2 linked regions of the Catenuloplanes indicus genome follow. The protein of the gene in region 1 interacts with the protein of each later gene in a pairwise test. Links are inferred from orthologs where the notes say so. Each region holds a gene or a part of one and is shown on either strand. Other genes may lie near its edges.

Evidence for each region. Proteins that work in one complex are often made in the same cells at the same time.
Region 2: the proteins of thrS (region 1) and rplA interact in binary tests that used the Escherichia coli proteins (3 or more experiments, as listed by UniProt). The link is inferred for Catenuloplanes indicus from one-to-one orthologs.

What each region holds. Positions count from the first base shown.
Region 1 is NZ_JAUSUZ010000001.1:5,695,938-5,702,968, forward strand. What follows is about bases 1,686-4,595. They hold thrS (threonine--tRNA ligase), read left to right. Parts: upstream 1,686-2,491; coding sequence 2,492-3,700; downstream 3,701-4,595. Other genes in these bases: J2S42_RS25775 (NAD(P)H-quinone dehydrogenase), read left to right, coding at 1,686-2,059; J2S42_RS25785 (ABC transporter permease), read right to left, coding at 3,773-4,585; J2S42_RS25790 (ABC transporter ATP-binding protein), read right to left, coding at 4,582-4,595. In the rest of the region: J2S42_RS25765 (SCO6745 family protein), read left to right, coding at 1-78; J2S42_RS25770 (gamma-glutamylcyclotransferase family protein), read right to left, coding at 83-541; more of J2S42_RS25775, read left to right, coding at 644-1,685; more of J2S42_RS25790, read right to left, coding at 4,596-5,649; J2S42_RS25795 (MarR family winged helix-turn-helix transcriptional regulator), read right to left, coding at 5,630-6,091; J2S42_RS25800 (hypothetical protein), read left to right, coding at 6,197-6,424; J2S42_RS25805 (acetyl/propionyl/methylcrotonyl-CoA carboxylase subunit alpha), read right to left, coding at 6,532-7,031. UniProt on the Escherichia coli protein: Catalyzes the attachment of threonine to tRNA(Thr) in a two-step reaction: L-threonine is first activated by ATP to form Thr-AMP and then transferred to the acceptor end of tRNA(Thr). The rate-limiting step is amino acid activation in the presence of tRNA.
Region 2 is NZ_JAUSUZ010000001.1:4,278,345-4,285,125, forward strand. What follows is about bases 1,168-3,931. They hold rplA (50S ribosomal protein L1), read right to left. Parts: upstream 3,022-3,931; coding sequence 2,314-3,021; downstream 1,168-2,313. Other genes in these bases: J2S42_RS19205 (glycosyltransferase 87 family protein), read left to right, coding at 1,168-2,254; rplK (50S ribosomal protein L11), read right to left, coding at 3,100-3,531; nusG (transcription termination/antitermination protein NusG), read right to left, coding at 3,729-3,931. Outside these bases: rplL (50S ribosomal protein L7/L12), read right to left, coding at 1-36; rplJ (50S ribosomal protein L10), read right to left, coding at 125-670; more of J2S42_RS19205, read left to right, coding at 1,013-1,167; more of nusG, read right to left, coding at 3,932-4,481; preprotein translocase subunit SecE, read right to left, coding at 4,532-4,909; J2S42_RS19235 (MaoC family dehydratase), read right to left, coding at 5,330-5,719; J2S42_RS19240 (MaoC family dehydratase N-terminal domain-containing protein), read right to left, coding at 5,725-6,174; rpmG (50S ribosomal protein L33), read right to left, coding at 6,268-6,435. UniProt on the Escherichia coli protein: One of the primary rRNA binding proteins, it binds very close to the 3'-end of the 23S rRNA. Forms part of the L1 stalk. It is often not seen in high-resolution crystal structures, but can be seen in cryo_EM and 3D reconstruction models.

The sequences.
Region 1 (7,031 bases):
GTGCTCTCGCTGGCCGAGCGCGCCGAACTGCTCGGCCTGCTGGAGTCCGCCTCCGCGATCGTCTGGCCCGACGAGTGACGCGCTAGTCCGGCTTCGCGGTGCGGGTCGGGCGGGCGCGCAGCTCGGCCACGTAGTCGTCGGGCGCACCGGCCGCCTGGGCCGCGTTGGCGATCTCGGTGAGGTACCACGAGGTGGGCAGGCCGCCCTCGTACCCGTTGAGCACGTAGACCCATGCGGTGACCTCGCCCTCGAGCGTGGCGACCCGCACGGTCAGCTTCCGGTACGTGCCGGAGTTCACCCCCTCGACCTCGTCGAGCTGGGCGGCGTCGAACTCGTCGACGTCGTAGAGGGCCACGAACACGCGGTCGCCCGGCGACTCCACCACCGTGGTGACGGCGCCCTCCCAGCCGAGGACGTCCTCCCCGGCGAAGGTCAGCCGCCACCCCTCCAGCCACCCGACCCCGATCATGGGCGAGTGCGGAGCGTAAGCATGCATGCGGGCTGGGTCGAGGTTTGAGCCATACGCGGCGTAATGACGCACGGCGATGACGATAGCCCGGCGGAGGGTTGGGGGAGAATATGACCGTGCGTGTCGTATCTGGTTTACGGGGAAAAACCAGATCGTGGTCGGGAGGAACGGGACATGAGCAGTGCGGTGGCTGGTGGAATCGTCATCATCGGTGGCGGTCCGGCCGGATATGAGGCGGCGCTGGTCGCCGCGCAGCTGGGGGCCGAGGTGACGGTGGTCGAGCAGGACGGCGCGGGCGGTGCCTGCGTGCTGTTCGACTGTGTGCCGTCGAAGACGTTCATCGCCAGCTCGGGTGTGGTGACCGCGTTCCGCGACACGGAGCAGTTCGGCATCGACTCCGACGGCCTGGAGGCGGTGACCGTGGACGCGCCCGCGGTGCACGCCCGGGTGAAGCGGCTGGCGCTGGCGCAGTCGTCGGACATCCACGACAAGCTGATCAAGGCGGGCGTGAGCATGGTGTCCGGCCGCGCGCGGCTGGGCGACGACACGCTGGGTCACACTCACCGCGTGCTGGTGACGCCGGACAATGGTTACGCTGAGTATTCAATTGATGCCCGTACGGTTTTGATCGCGACCGGGGCCACGCCGCGCCAGCTCCCGTCCGCGATGCCGGACGGCGAGCGCATCCTGACCTGGCGGGAGATCTACGACCTGCCGGAACTGCCGGACCACCTGATCGTGATCGGGTCCGGCGTGACCGGTGCCGAGTTCGCCAGCGCCTACCTGGCGATGGGAATTGACGTGACGTTGGTCTCCAGCCGGGACCGGGTGATGCCGCACGAGGACGCGGACGCCGCCATGGCGATCGAGCGCGTCTTCCGGTCCCGCGGCATGAACATCCTGAACAACTCGCGCGCCGCGTCGGTCATCCGGGGCGGCGACGGCGTCAAGGTGACGCTGGAGGACGGCCGCGAGGTGTTCGGCTCGCACGCGCTGATGGCGGTCGGCTCCATCCCGAACACCCAGGAGCTGGGCCTCGAGGAGTACGGCGTGGAGGTGGCCCGCGGCGGCTACGTCACGGTCGACCGCACCTCGCGTACGAACGTGCCCGGCATCTACGCGGCCGGCGACTGCACCGGCGTGCTGCCGCTGGCCAGCGTGGCCGCGATGCAGGGCCGGATCGCGATGTGGCACGCGCTCGGCGACGCGGTCCGCCCGCTGCGCCTGCGCACGGTCGCGGCGAACGTGTTCACCGACCCGGAGCTGGCCACGGTCGGCGTCTCCCAGGACGAGGTGGACTCCGGCCGGGTTACCGCGCGCCAGGTGATGCTGCCGCTGAACGGCAACGCCCGGGCGAAGATGGACGATCTGCACGACGGCTTCGTGAAGATGTTCTGCCGGCCGAGCGGGCACATCATCGGCGGCGTGGTGGTGGCGCCGAAGGCCAGCGAGCTGATCCAGCAGATCGCGCTCGCGGTGGAGAACAACCTGACCGTGGACCAGCTGGCCCAGACCATCACGATCTACCCGTCGCTGTCCGGATCGGTCGCGGAGGCCGCGCGCCAGCTCATGCTGCACGATCTTGAGTAGTCGATCTATGCCGTGACTCACCGGGGCGAAACGTCCATATTTGGCGCCCGGCGAGCCGCGTGGCGCGTACCGTAGAGGGGCCCACGACATCGGGTCCCCCGTTCTCGATGTCGGGCGTCGGCACCCACCCCACCGGTCGTTCGCGATGCAGGCCGGTGACGCGCGGTGCCGGGGCCGCCGGCAGGTCCCGTGCCGGCGGCCCGCTCAGCGGACCGCCGCCGGAATTCACTATGGCGGACAACCCCTTCACGGGTACGGTGGACGCCATGCGATACCGCCAGCTGACGACGACGCCGGGTTCTCCCCGGCGGCGACCGTCGCTGCGCTGACGCAGTCCGACACACGCAGGCCCCGGGGCACACGCTCCGGGGCTTCGTCGTCTCCTCCTCGGTGCGTGCGGCCCGGCGGCCGTACCCCCGAAGGAGTCTTGTCATGATCGACCACCGCAGGCTGGGCCGGGAACTCGAGTTGTTCGCGACCGACCCGCTGGCCGGTTCCGGCCTGCCGCTCTGGCTGCCGGACGGCGCGGCCGCCCGGCACGCCGTGGAGGAGTACCTGCGCGAGGAGGAGCGCCGCGCCGGGTACCAGCACGTCAACTCGCCGCCGCTGGGCAAGAAGGAGCTGTACCTGACCAGCGGGCACCTGCCGCACTACGCGGACGACATGTTCCCGGTGATGGCGCTCTCCGAGGACGACGAGTTCGTGCTGAGACCGTCCGCGTGCCCGCACCACGCGCTGGTCTACCGGTCCCGCGGCCGGTCCTACCGGGAGCTGCCGCTGCGGATCGCGGAGCTGGGCGGCATGTACCGGGCGGAGCGGTCCGGCGTGCTCGGCGGACTGAGCCGGGTGCGCGGCATGTGGCTCAACGACGCGCACGTGTTCGCGCCGCTGTCGCGGGTCGCGGACGAGATCGGCCTGGTGCTCCGCATGATCGGCAAGGTGCACGCGGCGCTCGGCGTGAAACCGGCCGGTTTCCGGCTGTCGCTGCGCGGCGACGGGCCGAAGTACGCCGGCGACGGCGCGATGTGGGACCGGGCCGAGGCGATCCTGCGGGACGTGCTGCGCGAGTCGGGCCGCGCGTTCGCCGAGGAGCCGGGCGAGGCCGCGTTCTACGGGCCGAAGATCGACATCCAGGTGGTGGACGCGGGCGGCCGGGAGATGACCCTCTCCACCGTCCAGCTGGACTTCCACCAGCCGGCCCGGTTCGGCCTGTCCTACGTGGACGCGGCCGGTGCGCGGCAGGTACCGGTCATGATCCACCGCAGTCTGGCCGGGAGCATGGAGCGGCTGTTCGCGTACCTCATCGAGGTGCACGACGGCGCGTTCCCGCTGTGGTACGCGCCGCGCCAGCTCCAGGTGCTGCCGGTCTCGGCCGCGCAGGAGGAGGCGGCGCACGAGTTCTGCCGTGCGGCGGTGTACGCCGGGCTGCGCGCGGAGGTGGTGGCGGACGGCTCGGTGTCGTCCCGGGTACGGCGGTCCGCGCAGCAGCGGGTGCCGTACGCGGCGATCATCGGGCCGGCCGAGGCGGCGGCCGGTGAGGTGTCGCTGCGCCCGCGCAACGAGCGCGGCCTGGCTGCGATGCCGGCCGAGGCGGCGCTGCGCCGGCTGCGCGAGGAGGCCGACCCGCACGCCGAGGGGTGACGCTCCGTCGGGTGCGGACCGAGGCGTCCGTCACGTCGTGCTGACGGCGTGGCGGACGCCTCGATCACCGGTTCACGTGACGGCGCGGCGGCGGAAGCCGCGCAGGCCGGTGGCCGTGAACGCGATGCCGAAGCCGGCGAGCGCGAGCAGCGAGATCCACGGGGCGATGTGCGGCACGTGCGGCATCGACGCGGCCCGGACCGCTTCGGACAGGTAGGTCAGCGGGTTGAACAGCGTGACCACCTGGAACCAGGCCATCGAGTCCAGCGACTTCCACGGGTACTGGGTGGCGCCGGTGAACATCAGCGGCGTCATGATCAGCGCGAACACGATGCTGATCTTCGACGGCGGCACCATCGTGCCCAGCGTGAGCCCGATCGCCGCACCGACCCAGCCACCCAGGAGCAGAGCGACGACCATCAGCGGTACGCCGGGGGAGTGCCAGGGCACGTCGCCCAGCACGAGGAAGCCGATCGGGTACATGAGCACCACGGACGCGGCCGACCGGAGCATCGCGAGCGCGATCTTCTCCACCGCGACCGCCCAGGTGGGCAGCGGTGCGAGCAGCCGGTCCTCGATCTCCATGGTGAACGAGAACTCCATGATCAACGGAAACGACACGGTCTGCAGCGCGGTCAGGAACGCGGTCAGCGCCACGATGCCGGGCAGCAGCAGCAGCGAGTACTCCTCCGACACGTACCCACCGGCGTTGAGCACCTTCGCGAAGACGAACAGCATGAACAGCGGCTGCAACGCGGTCTGTGCCAGGAAGACCCACAGCTCCTTGCCGGTGACGAAGACGTCCCGCCAGAGGATCGCGGTGAACGCGCTCAGCGCGGACGGCCGTGGCGGGGCCGCGGGCGTGGTCTCGGTCAGCGTGGTCATCGCAGACCCCTTCCGGTCAGGTCGATGAAGACGTCCTCCAGGCTCGGCTCGCCGATCTGCACGTTCGCCAGCGTGGCCGCGCGCGCGTCGAGCACCGAGACGACCGGGCCGAGCAGGCCGGCCGGCTCCCGGTCCAGGTAGAGCCGCACGGTGATCGGGTCGCCGTCCCGTGGCGCGGCCGGGCCCGGCGGCAGGCCGCCACCGCCGCCGCGCGCCGCGATCATGGTGGCCATCGCGGGCGGCGCCGGGGTCGCACCGCCGCCGCTGACCTGCTCGCCGCGGGCCACGCCGTCGATCTCGGCGAGCGTGGCGATCAGCTTCTCCGGGTCGTCGCCGGGCGCCGGTGTCACGGTCAGCTCCAGCACCGCCTGCCCGGTCAGCCGGCGGGTGAGTGCCTCCGGCGTGTCCAGCGCGAGCAGCTTGCCGTGGTCGACGATGCCGACCCGGTCCGACATCTCCGCGGCCTCGTCCATGTCGTGCGTGGTCAGCACCACGGTCACGCCGCGGTCGCGCATCTCCCGGACCCGCTCCCACAGGAAGATCCGCGACTGCGGGTCCAGCCCGGTGGTCGGCTCGTCCAGGAACAGCACGGCCGGCTCGTGCATCATCGACCGTGCGATCATCAGGCGCTGTGCCATGCCGCCGGAGTAGAAGTCGAGCTTCTTGTTCGCCTGCGCGGTCAGCCCGAACTGCTCCAGCAGTTCGTCCGCGCGGGCGTTCCGGTACGCCCGGGAGAATCCGTGGTAGGCGGCGTGGAACGTCAGGTTCTGCCGGGGGGTGAGCGACCGGTCCAGGTTGCTGCGCTGCGGCACCACCGCGAACGCGCTGCGTGCCCGGACACCGTCCCGGATCACGTCCTGGCCGGCCACGCTGGCGCTGCCGCTGGTCGCCTTCACGCGCGTGGTCAGCACGCCGATCGTGGTCGACTTCCCGGCGCCGTTCGGCCCGAGCAGGCCGAAGATCTCGCCGGGCGCCACGTCGAAGCTGATCCCGTCGACCGCGTTGACCGGTGCCTTCGGATACCGCTTGACGAGGTCTTTCACCTCAACCGCGGGTGTGGTCATCAGGGCCCTCCAAGGTGGAGATGAGTTCCATCAGGAACTCGCGGATGATCGCGGCCTTCGCCGGATCGGTGTCGACCGAGGTCATCGGCGCGTGGAACTCGCGGACCTCGCGGACCTTGACCAGCGCCAGCCGCCCCGCCTCGGTGATGGTGAGCCGGACGGCCCGCCGGTCGTTCGGATCCGGCCGGCGCTGCACGTGCCCGGACTTCTCCAACGTGTCGACGATGCCGGTGAGCGTGGCCGGCTTGAAGAAGCAGGCCTGTGCCACCCGGCTGTGGCTGAGGTCGCCACCGTGCATGCCCAGCGTGGTCAGCACGGCGACGCCGGCCGGCGTCAGATTGTGGTGGGCGGCCAGATAACCACCCCACTGCTGCTGCGCGAGCCGCGCGGCGAGCACCAGCAGGCTGCCCAGCGGCGCGTTCTGCAATCGGTCGGTGTCCACGGGCACACGTTAGCTCCCTGATAGTTAGGTGCCAAACAAATTATTCGGTTGACCCTCGGTAGCCATGCGTCATTGAATCGGCTACACGCCGTTCAGGAGGGCCCGATGCCCCTGCTTCGGATCCAGCTCGACACCGACCGCACCACCGCCCGCCGCGTGATCGACCTGCACCGCGCGGGCCGGACCCACCCGGAGTCCCGCGCCGCCGCCGAGGCCGAGGTCTGGCGCAAGGGCTACACTCCCGCCGCCGTCCCCGTCTTCATCGGCACCACGAACGGCGACCCGGTCCGCCTCGTCTACGAGGTCGAGATCTACACCGACACCACGCCGTGATCGCGGTTCCGGCGACCCGCCGCGGAACCGGCAGGGAGGAGCGCCAGCGACGACCGGGGCCCGCGGGAGCACCGTGACCCGGCCACGCCGGAGGCGGGTGGATGAATTCAGTCCCGGATGGAGCAGATCGGGGCGCCGGCGGTGACCGTGCCGCCGACCGTGGCCGTCAGCCCGGTGACCGTGCCGGCCCGGTGGGCGTTGAGCGGCTGCTCCATCTTCATCGCCTCGAGCACCACGATCAGGTCGCCCTCCGCGACCGTGTCGCCCTCGGCGACCGCGAGCTTGACGATCGTGCCCTGCATCGGGGAGGTGAGCGCGTCGCCGCCGGCCGCGGTGGCGGTGCTCCGGGTGGCGCCGCGGCGAGGGGCGGACCGGCCGGCGTTCGTGGCGATGCCGCCGAGGCCGGCCGGGACGCTGACCTCCAGGCGCTTGCCGCCGACCTCGACCACCAGCGTCTCGCGCGCGGCGGTGTCCGGGGCGGTGGGTGCGCCGGCGGTGAACGGTGCGACGCCGCCGGCCCACTCGGTCTCGATCCAGCGGGTGTGCACGGTGAACGGCTCGGTGGTGAACGCCGGGTCCCGGACGATCAGGCGGTGGAACGGCAGCG
Region 2 (6,781 bases), 1.4 Mb from region 1 along the record:
CGCGTCGAGCAGCTCGTCGGTGCTGAGCTTCGCCATGTCGGCGGTCCTTCCTCTTGCTTCTGCAACACGCGAGCGGGCTCGCGGGTCAGGTCTGTGGTTGGGGTCTTACCGAGCGCAGAGGGCCTCAGGCGGCCTCCGCGCCCTCCTTCTCACGCTTTTCCTGCAGCGCGGCCGCCGTGCGGACGGCCTTGGACAGCGGCGCCTGGAAGAGCGCAGCGGCCTTGCTGAGGCTGGCCTTCATGCCGCCGGCCAGCTTGGCCAGCAGCACCTCACGGGACTCGAGGTCGGCGAGCTTGTTGACCTCGGCGGCCGAGATGGCCTTGCCCTCGAAAACGCCGCCCTTGATGACGAGCGCGGGGTTGGCCTTCGAGAAATCACGAAGGCTCTTCGCCGCCTCGACGGGGTCGCCGGAAACGAAGGCGAGCGCGGTAGGACCGGTGAACAGCGTGTCGAGGCCCGAGATGCCCGCGTCCGTCGCGGCGCGCTTCGCGAGCGTGTTCTTCGCGACCGCGTAGGTGGTCTCGCGACCCAGCGAGCGCCGCAGCTTGGTCAGCTGCGCGACCGTCAGGCCCCGGTACTCGGTGAGCACGGTGGCGCCCGAGTTACGGAAGTGCTCCGTCAGCTCGGCGACGGCAGTGGCCTTGTCGGCCCGAACCGGCTTGTCCGCCATGTCCCTCCCTTCTCGTTGCTTGCGGCTGGTCTGCCCCGGACAACGAGAAAGCCCCGGCGCAGGACAGCGCACGGGGCCGGGCGCGGCTCGGGAGCCGCGGCGGATCCAACGTTCTAGCGCTCGCCCTGCGCGGGTCGCCCGTCGGACGGGACCTTCGGCCACACCATGAGGCGCGGCGACCAGCGGTCTATGGGTGAAACTCCGACCAAGACTAGCGGCCCGTCCGGTCATCGCCAAATCCGGGGGCGGGCGGGCCCCGTCAGGTTAAATCTTGAGAACTTTTCGCCCCGAAGTCGGACATCCGCTTGCCCTGCGTGCCGACGCGCTCCATGATCAGCCGCCGTGCCCGCAGAGACACCCACCCAGCGTACGGTCGAGAACGGCGATCATGCCGACGCTCCGAAGGCCGGCTCGAACCCGGCTACCCGGCCCGCCGCCCCGCCGGCGTCCGAGGGCCCCGGGAAGTCCTGGTGGCCCGCGATCCGGATCGGCGGTGCGGTCTGGGCCTCCTCCTATCTGGCCTGGATCACCGTCACGCTCTTCACGCAGTACGGCCGGCCGCACGGCAACCCGATCGCGTTCGTGGACCTCATGCGCAGCTGGTGGCGCTACGACGCGATGGTCTTCACCCGGCTCGCCGAGAACGGCTACGGCACCCATCCGGTCGACCCGGCTTTCTTCCCGCTCTACCCGATGCTGGTCCGCGGCGCCGACATGCTGCTGCCCGGCAGCGCGAAGTTCACCGCGATCGCCGTCGCCGCGGTTGCCATGTTCGCCATGTACACGCTGCTCTACCGCCTGACGGAGGTCGAGTTCAGCCCGGCGGTGGCGGTGCGGACCTGCTGGGCGATGGCGGCCTGGCCGGTCGCCTTCTTCCTCGGCATCGGGTACAACGCCTCGTTGTTCATCGCGCTGATGCTGGGCGCGGTCTACGCGATGCGCCGCGGGCACTGGTGGGTGGCCGGCGTGCTCGGCGGGTTCGCGTCCGCGACCCGCTCGGTCGGCGTGCTGCTCGCGCTCGCGTTCGCGTACGAGTACCTGCGCCAGAACGGCTTCCGGTGGCGCTGGAACGTGCTCGCGGTCGGCCTGATGCCGGGCGGCCTGGTCGCGTACGCCGGCTGGTTGTGGTGGCGGTTCGGCGATCCGCTGCTGTTCCTGGAGGCGCAGAAGCCGTGGGGCCGCGAGCTGGACTGGCCGTGGACCGGCATCGTGGACGCGGCCGAGGTGGTCGCCACCGCGCCGCTGGCGCAGAACGGTACGCTGCACAACTTGCTCGACCTTGCCTCGGTGCTGGCGCTGATCGGGCTGCTGACGCTCTGCTTCGCCGGGCCCTGGCGGATGCGCCGCGACCAGTGGATGCTGCCGCTGCTCGGCATCGCGCTGCTGCTCTTCGCGATCTCGTTCCCCGCGGGTGAGAACCGCAACCAGTCGCTGATGTCCGCGCCGCGCTTCGCTCTGGAGGTGTTCCCGGCGTTCATCATCCTGGGTCACCTGAAGCTGCCGACGCAGGTCTACGCGACGGCCGCGCTGATGCTCCAGGGCGTCCTGCTGGCGCACTTCACCGCGGGCGGCTGGGTCGGCTGACCACGCATGCGAAAACGCCCCCGGCCGTCGCGGCCGGGGGCGTTTCTCGTCGAGCGGTACTACTCGGCGTTCTCCACGTTCTTCACGATGTTCGGGTCGACCGGGATACCCGGGCCCATCGTGGTGGTGAAGGTGATCTTCTTCAGGAACTTGCCCTTGGCCGCGGACGGCTTGGCCCGGAGGACCTCGTCCAGCGCGGCGGCGTAGTTCTCCACCAGCTGCGCCTCGGAGAACGAGGCCTTGCCGATGATCAGGTGGAGGTTGGAGTGCTTGTCCACCCGGAAGGTGATCTTGCCGCCCTTGATCTCCGAGACGGCCTTGGTGACGTCCATGGTCACGGTGCCGGTCTTCGGGTTCGGCATCAGGCCGCGCGGGCCCAGGATCCGCGCGATCCGGCCGATCTTGGCCATCTGGTCGGGCGTCGCGATAGCGGCGTCGAAGTCCAGCCAACCACCCTGGATGCGAGCGACGAGCTCGTCGCTGCCGACGGCGTCGGCACCGGCGGCCTCCGCCTCCTCGGCCTTGGCGCCGGCGGCGAACACGATCACGCGGACCGTCTTGCCCGTGCCGTGCGGGAGGTTGACCGTGCCGCGGACCATCTGGTCCGCCTTGCGCGGGTCGACGCCGAGGCGCATCGCGACCTCGACGGTGGGGTCGAACTTCGTGGCGGTCGTCTCCTTGGCGAGCTTGACCGCCTCGGCCGGGGTGTAGAGCTTCGACTTGTCGATCTGCTCCGAGGCCTTCTTGTATGCCTTGCTCAGTGCCATGTTCGGCGTACTCCTGTGGTCATTGGCGGGTCACGCCCGTCTGGCGTGCCCTCCCACGATGGGTGTTACGAGGGAAAGTCAGTCCTTGACCGTGATGCCCATCGACCGGGCGGTGCCGGCGATGATCTTCTCGGCCTGCTCGACGTCGTTCGCGTTCAGGTCGGACATCTTCTTTTCGGCGATCTCGCGCAGCTGGGCGCGGCTGACCGAACCGACCTTGGTGGCCTGCGGGACGCCCGAGCCCTTCTGGACACCGGCGGCCTTGAGCAGCAGACGCGCGGCCGGCGGGGTCTTCAGGACGAACGTGAACGACCGGTCCTCGTAGACACTGATCTCGGCCGGGACGATGTCGCCACGGCTCGACTCGGTCTGCGCGTTGTAGGCCTTGACGAACTCCATGATGTTCACGCCGTGCTGACCCAGCGCGGGGCCGACCGGCGGCGCCGGGGTGGCCTGGCCCGCCGGCAGCTGCAGCGTGAACGTCTTGACCAGCTTCTTCTTGGGAGGCATGTCTCTTCCTGGGCTTCGAAAGGTGCGGCTTTGTCTTCTGACTTCGGCGCATCTGCCGCCGGGAATGCGCCGCTGCCACCTCGCCTAAGGCGGCACAGTCAAACAACCTGATCATCGGACAAGCGGACACGCCGAAGCGTGCCCGCGGGCCGACGTTCAAGACTAGCGCAGTCGACGACGCGCCAGTGTGGGACGGGTCAGATCTTGGAGACCTGGTTGAAGTTCAGCTCGACCGGCGTCTCGCGACCGAAGATCGAAACCAGCACCTTGAGCTTCTGCTGGTCGGCGTTGATCTCGCTGATCGTCGCGGGCAGCGAGGCGAAGGCACCGTCGGTGACCGTGACGGAGTCGCCCTCCTCGAAGTCGAGGACCTTGACCTCCACCTTGGCCTTCTTCTCCTCCTTCTCCACCGCGGGCGCCAGCCACTTCAGCACCTCGTCGAGGGAGAGCGGGGCGGGCCGGTCGGCCCGGTCGGTCGCGCCGACGAAGCCGGTGACGCCCGGAGTGTTCCGGACGCAGGAGTACGACTCCGGCGTGAGCTCCAGCCGGACCAGGATGTAGCCGGGGAAGACCTTGGCGCTGACCTGCTGACGCTTGCCGTTCTTGACCTCGACCTCCTCGCGGACCGGGACCTCCACCTGGTAGATGTAGTCCTCCATGTCCAGCGAGGTGATGCGGGTCTCGAGGTTCGTCTTGACCTTGTTCTCGTAACCGGCGTACGAGTGCACCACGTACCAGTCGCCGGGCGCGTAGCGCAGCTTCTGCCGCAGCTCCGCGACCGGGTCGTAGTCCTCGTCGTCCTCCGCCGGGGCGGCCGCGACCGGCGCGGTCTCGACCTCCGGCTCGCTGGCGGCCTCGGCCGACTCGTCGTCGGCCGCGGCGAGCTCGCCATTGGCCGTGGCGATCGACGACTGCTCGTCGACGCCGTCGGTCTCGTCGTACTCAGGCACGCTTGCTCACTTCCATAAACAAATCGAACTCGGCCGGAACCGGGCGCGGCTCAGCCGAAGATGGCCAGAATGCCCTTGGCGAAGCCGAAGTCCAGCAGGGCCACGATCGTCATCATGACCGCGACGAACACGATCACGACGGCGGTGTAGGTCAGCAGCTCGTTCCGCGTCGGCCAGATGACCTTACGAAGCTCGGCCACGACCTCGCGGAAGAACCGGCCGAGTCGCGCGAACGGGCCGCGGCGGGGCTTCTTCTCCTTGGAGGGGCTGTCGGCCGCCTCGGTCTTGGCCTTGGACAGCGTGGCGGTGCCGCCACGCGAGACCGGCTCGTCCGCGACGTCATCCTCGTCCTCGACGGCGTCCTCGAACGTCTCGTCGTTCAGGTTGTCGTCGGCGGGGTCCTCGCCGCGTCGCTTCCTCTCGGCCACTTCGCCCTCTTCCATCGCGGGGTCGTTGGTCAGACGCAAACGCATGAACGTCGACGCCCTTACACGCCCGCCGCCCGACGGTCCGGGTTGCGGCGGCGGATCCGGCTGACACCGCCCGGGCTCACACCGCGGCCGATCCTCGGCGAAGCTGCCGCAGCCGATCCTCGGCGAAGTTGCCGCACACCACCACCACGGGATCAACGCCGTCTACCAGCGCAATCCCCCGGGCCGGTTAGGCCTTAGGCGCAGGGGTGACAGGACTTGAACCTGCAGCCTGCGGTTTTGGAGACCGCTGCTCTGCCAATTGAGCTACACCCCTTTGAGGAAGTCACGAGTAGTGACTACCCCACGGCGCACCAGTGTACGGGTAGCCGGCGGACTTTCCCAACCGGCCACCCCCATAACTGGCGCACGGCCCCCTCAGGGCCGCTTGATCACGGCCTTGGCCTGGGCCAACACCTTCACTCCGGCGCAGGTCGCGGTCAGGTCGAGCCGCACCAGGCCCGGGTCGTCCGTGTCCTTCGCCACCGCGGAGACCTGAACCTCGGTCCCGTCCTCGGTGTCCGGCACCTCGACCGGACGGGTGAAGCGCACGCCGTACTCGACGATCGCGTCCGGGCGGCCGGCCCACGTGGTGACCGCGCGGCCGACCAGCGCCATGGTGAGCATGCCGTGCGCGATCACGCCCGGTAGGCCGACCTTGGCCGCGAAGCTCTCGCTCCAGTGGATCGGGTTGAAGTCGCCGGAGGCGCCCGCGTACCGCACGAGGTCGGCCCGGGTGACCCGGTAGCGCTGGGTGGGAAGCTCCATGGTGCTCAGCCCTCCTCGCCGCGGACCACGAACATGGTCCAGACCGTGACGACCGCCTCGCCGGCACTGGTGCCGATCTCGCTGCGTGTGGTCAGGAAGTCGTGCCCGCCACGCGCGTTGATGCTCTCGATCGAGTTCACGCACACCAACTCGTCCCCGGCGGTCACCGGACGGCGGTAGGCGAAGCGCTGATCGCCGTGGACGACCCGGCTGTAGTCGACGCCGAGCGCCGGGTCCTCGACGATCTGGCGGCTCGTGGCCATGCTCAGCACCATCGGGAACGTCGGCGGCGCGATCACGTCCGGGTAGCCGAGCGCCCGCGCGGCCTCCGGGTCGTGATAGGCCGGGTCCTCGGCGCCGATCGCGGTCGCGAACTCACGGATCTTCTCGCGCCCCACCTGGTAGGGCGCGCTGGGCGGGTAGCTGCGCCCGGTAAACGACTGGTCCAACCCCATGGGCGGACACCCTACCGGCCGCCTGGACGCACTCAGGGCGCCCCCGGATCAACCGGGGACGCCCTGAGGATGCGTGTGTCTACCGCGACCGGATCAGCGGGTCTCGCGGTGGAGCGTGTGCTTGCCGTCCCGGGGGCAGAACTTCTTCAGCTCGACGCGGTCCGGGTCGTTACGGCGGTTCTTACGCGTGATGTAGTTGCGCTCCTTGCACTCCACACACGCCAAGGTGATCTTGGGACGGACGTCGGTCGCCTTAGCCACGGCGGGGTGCCTTCCTCGAAACGCGGGGTAAAAATCCCTACGACCTGAATACTACGACGTACCAGCGTAGGAGATTGACCACGCGGTACGCAAAGTGGGGGCCGACGTGGTGCACCCCCGGACCGGGGATCAGGACCCCGGACGTAAGTAGCGGTGGCCGGACTTGAACCGGCGACACAGCGATTATGAGCCGCTTGCTCTGCCATCTGAGCTACACCGCCGCGATCCAGGCCGCGTGCCCGCATGGGCGAGCGAAGCCTGAGGGTCGGTTGTCACTCCGACCGAAGAGCCCCCTTACGGAATCGAACCGTAGACCTTCTCCTTACCATGGAGACGCTCTGCCGAC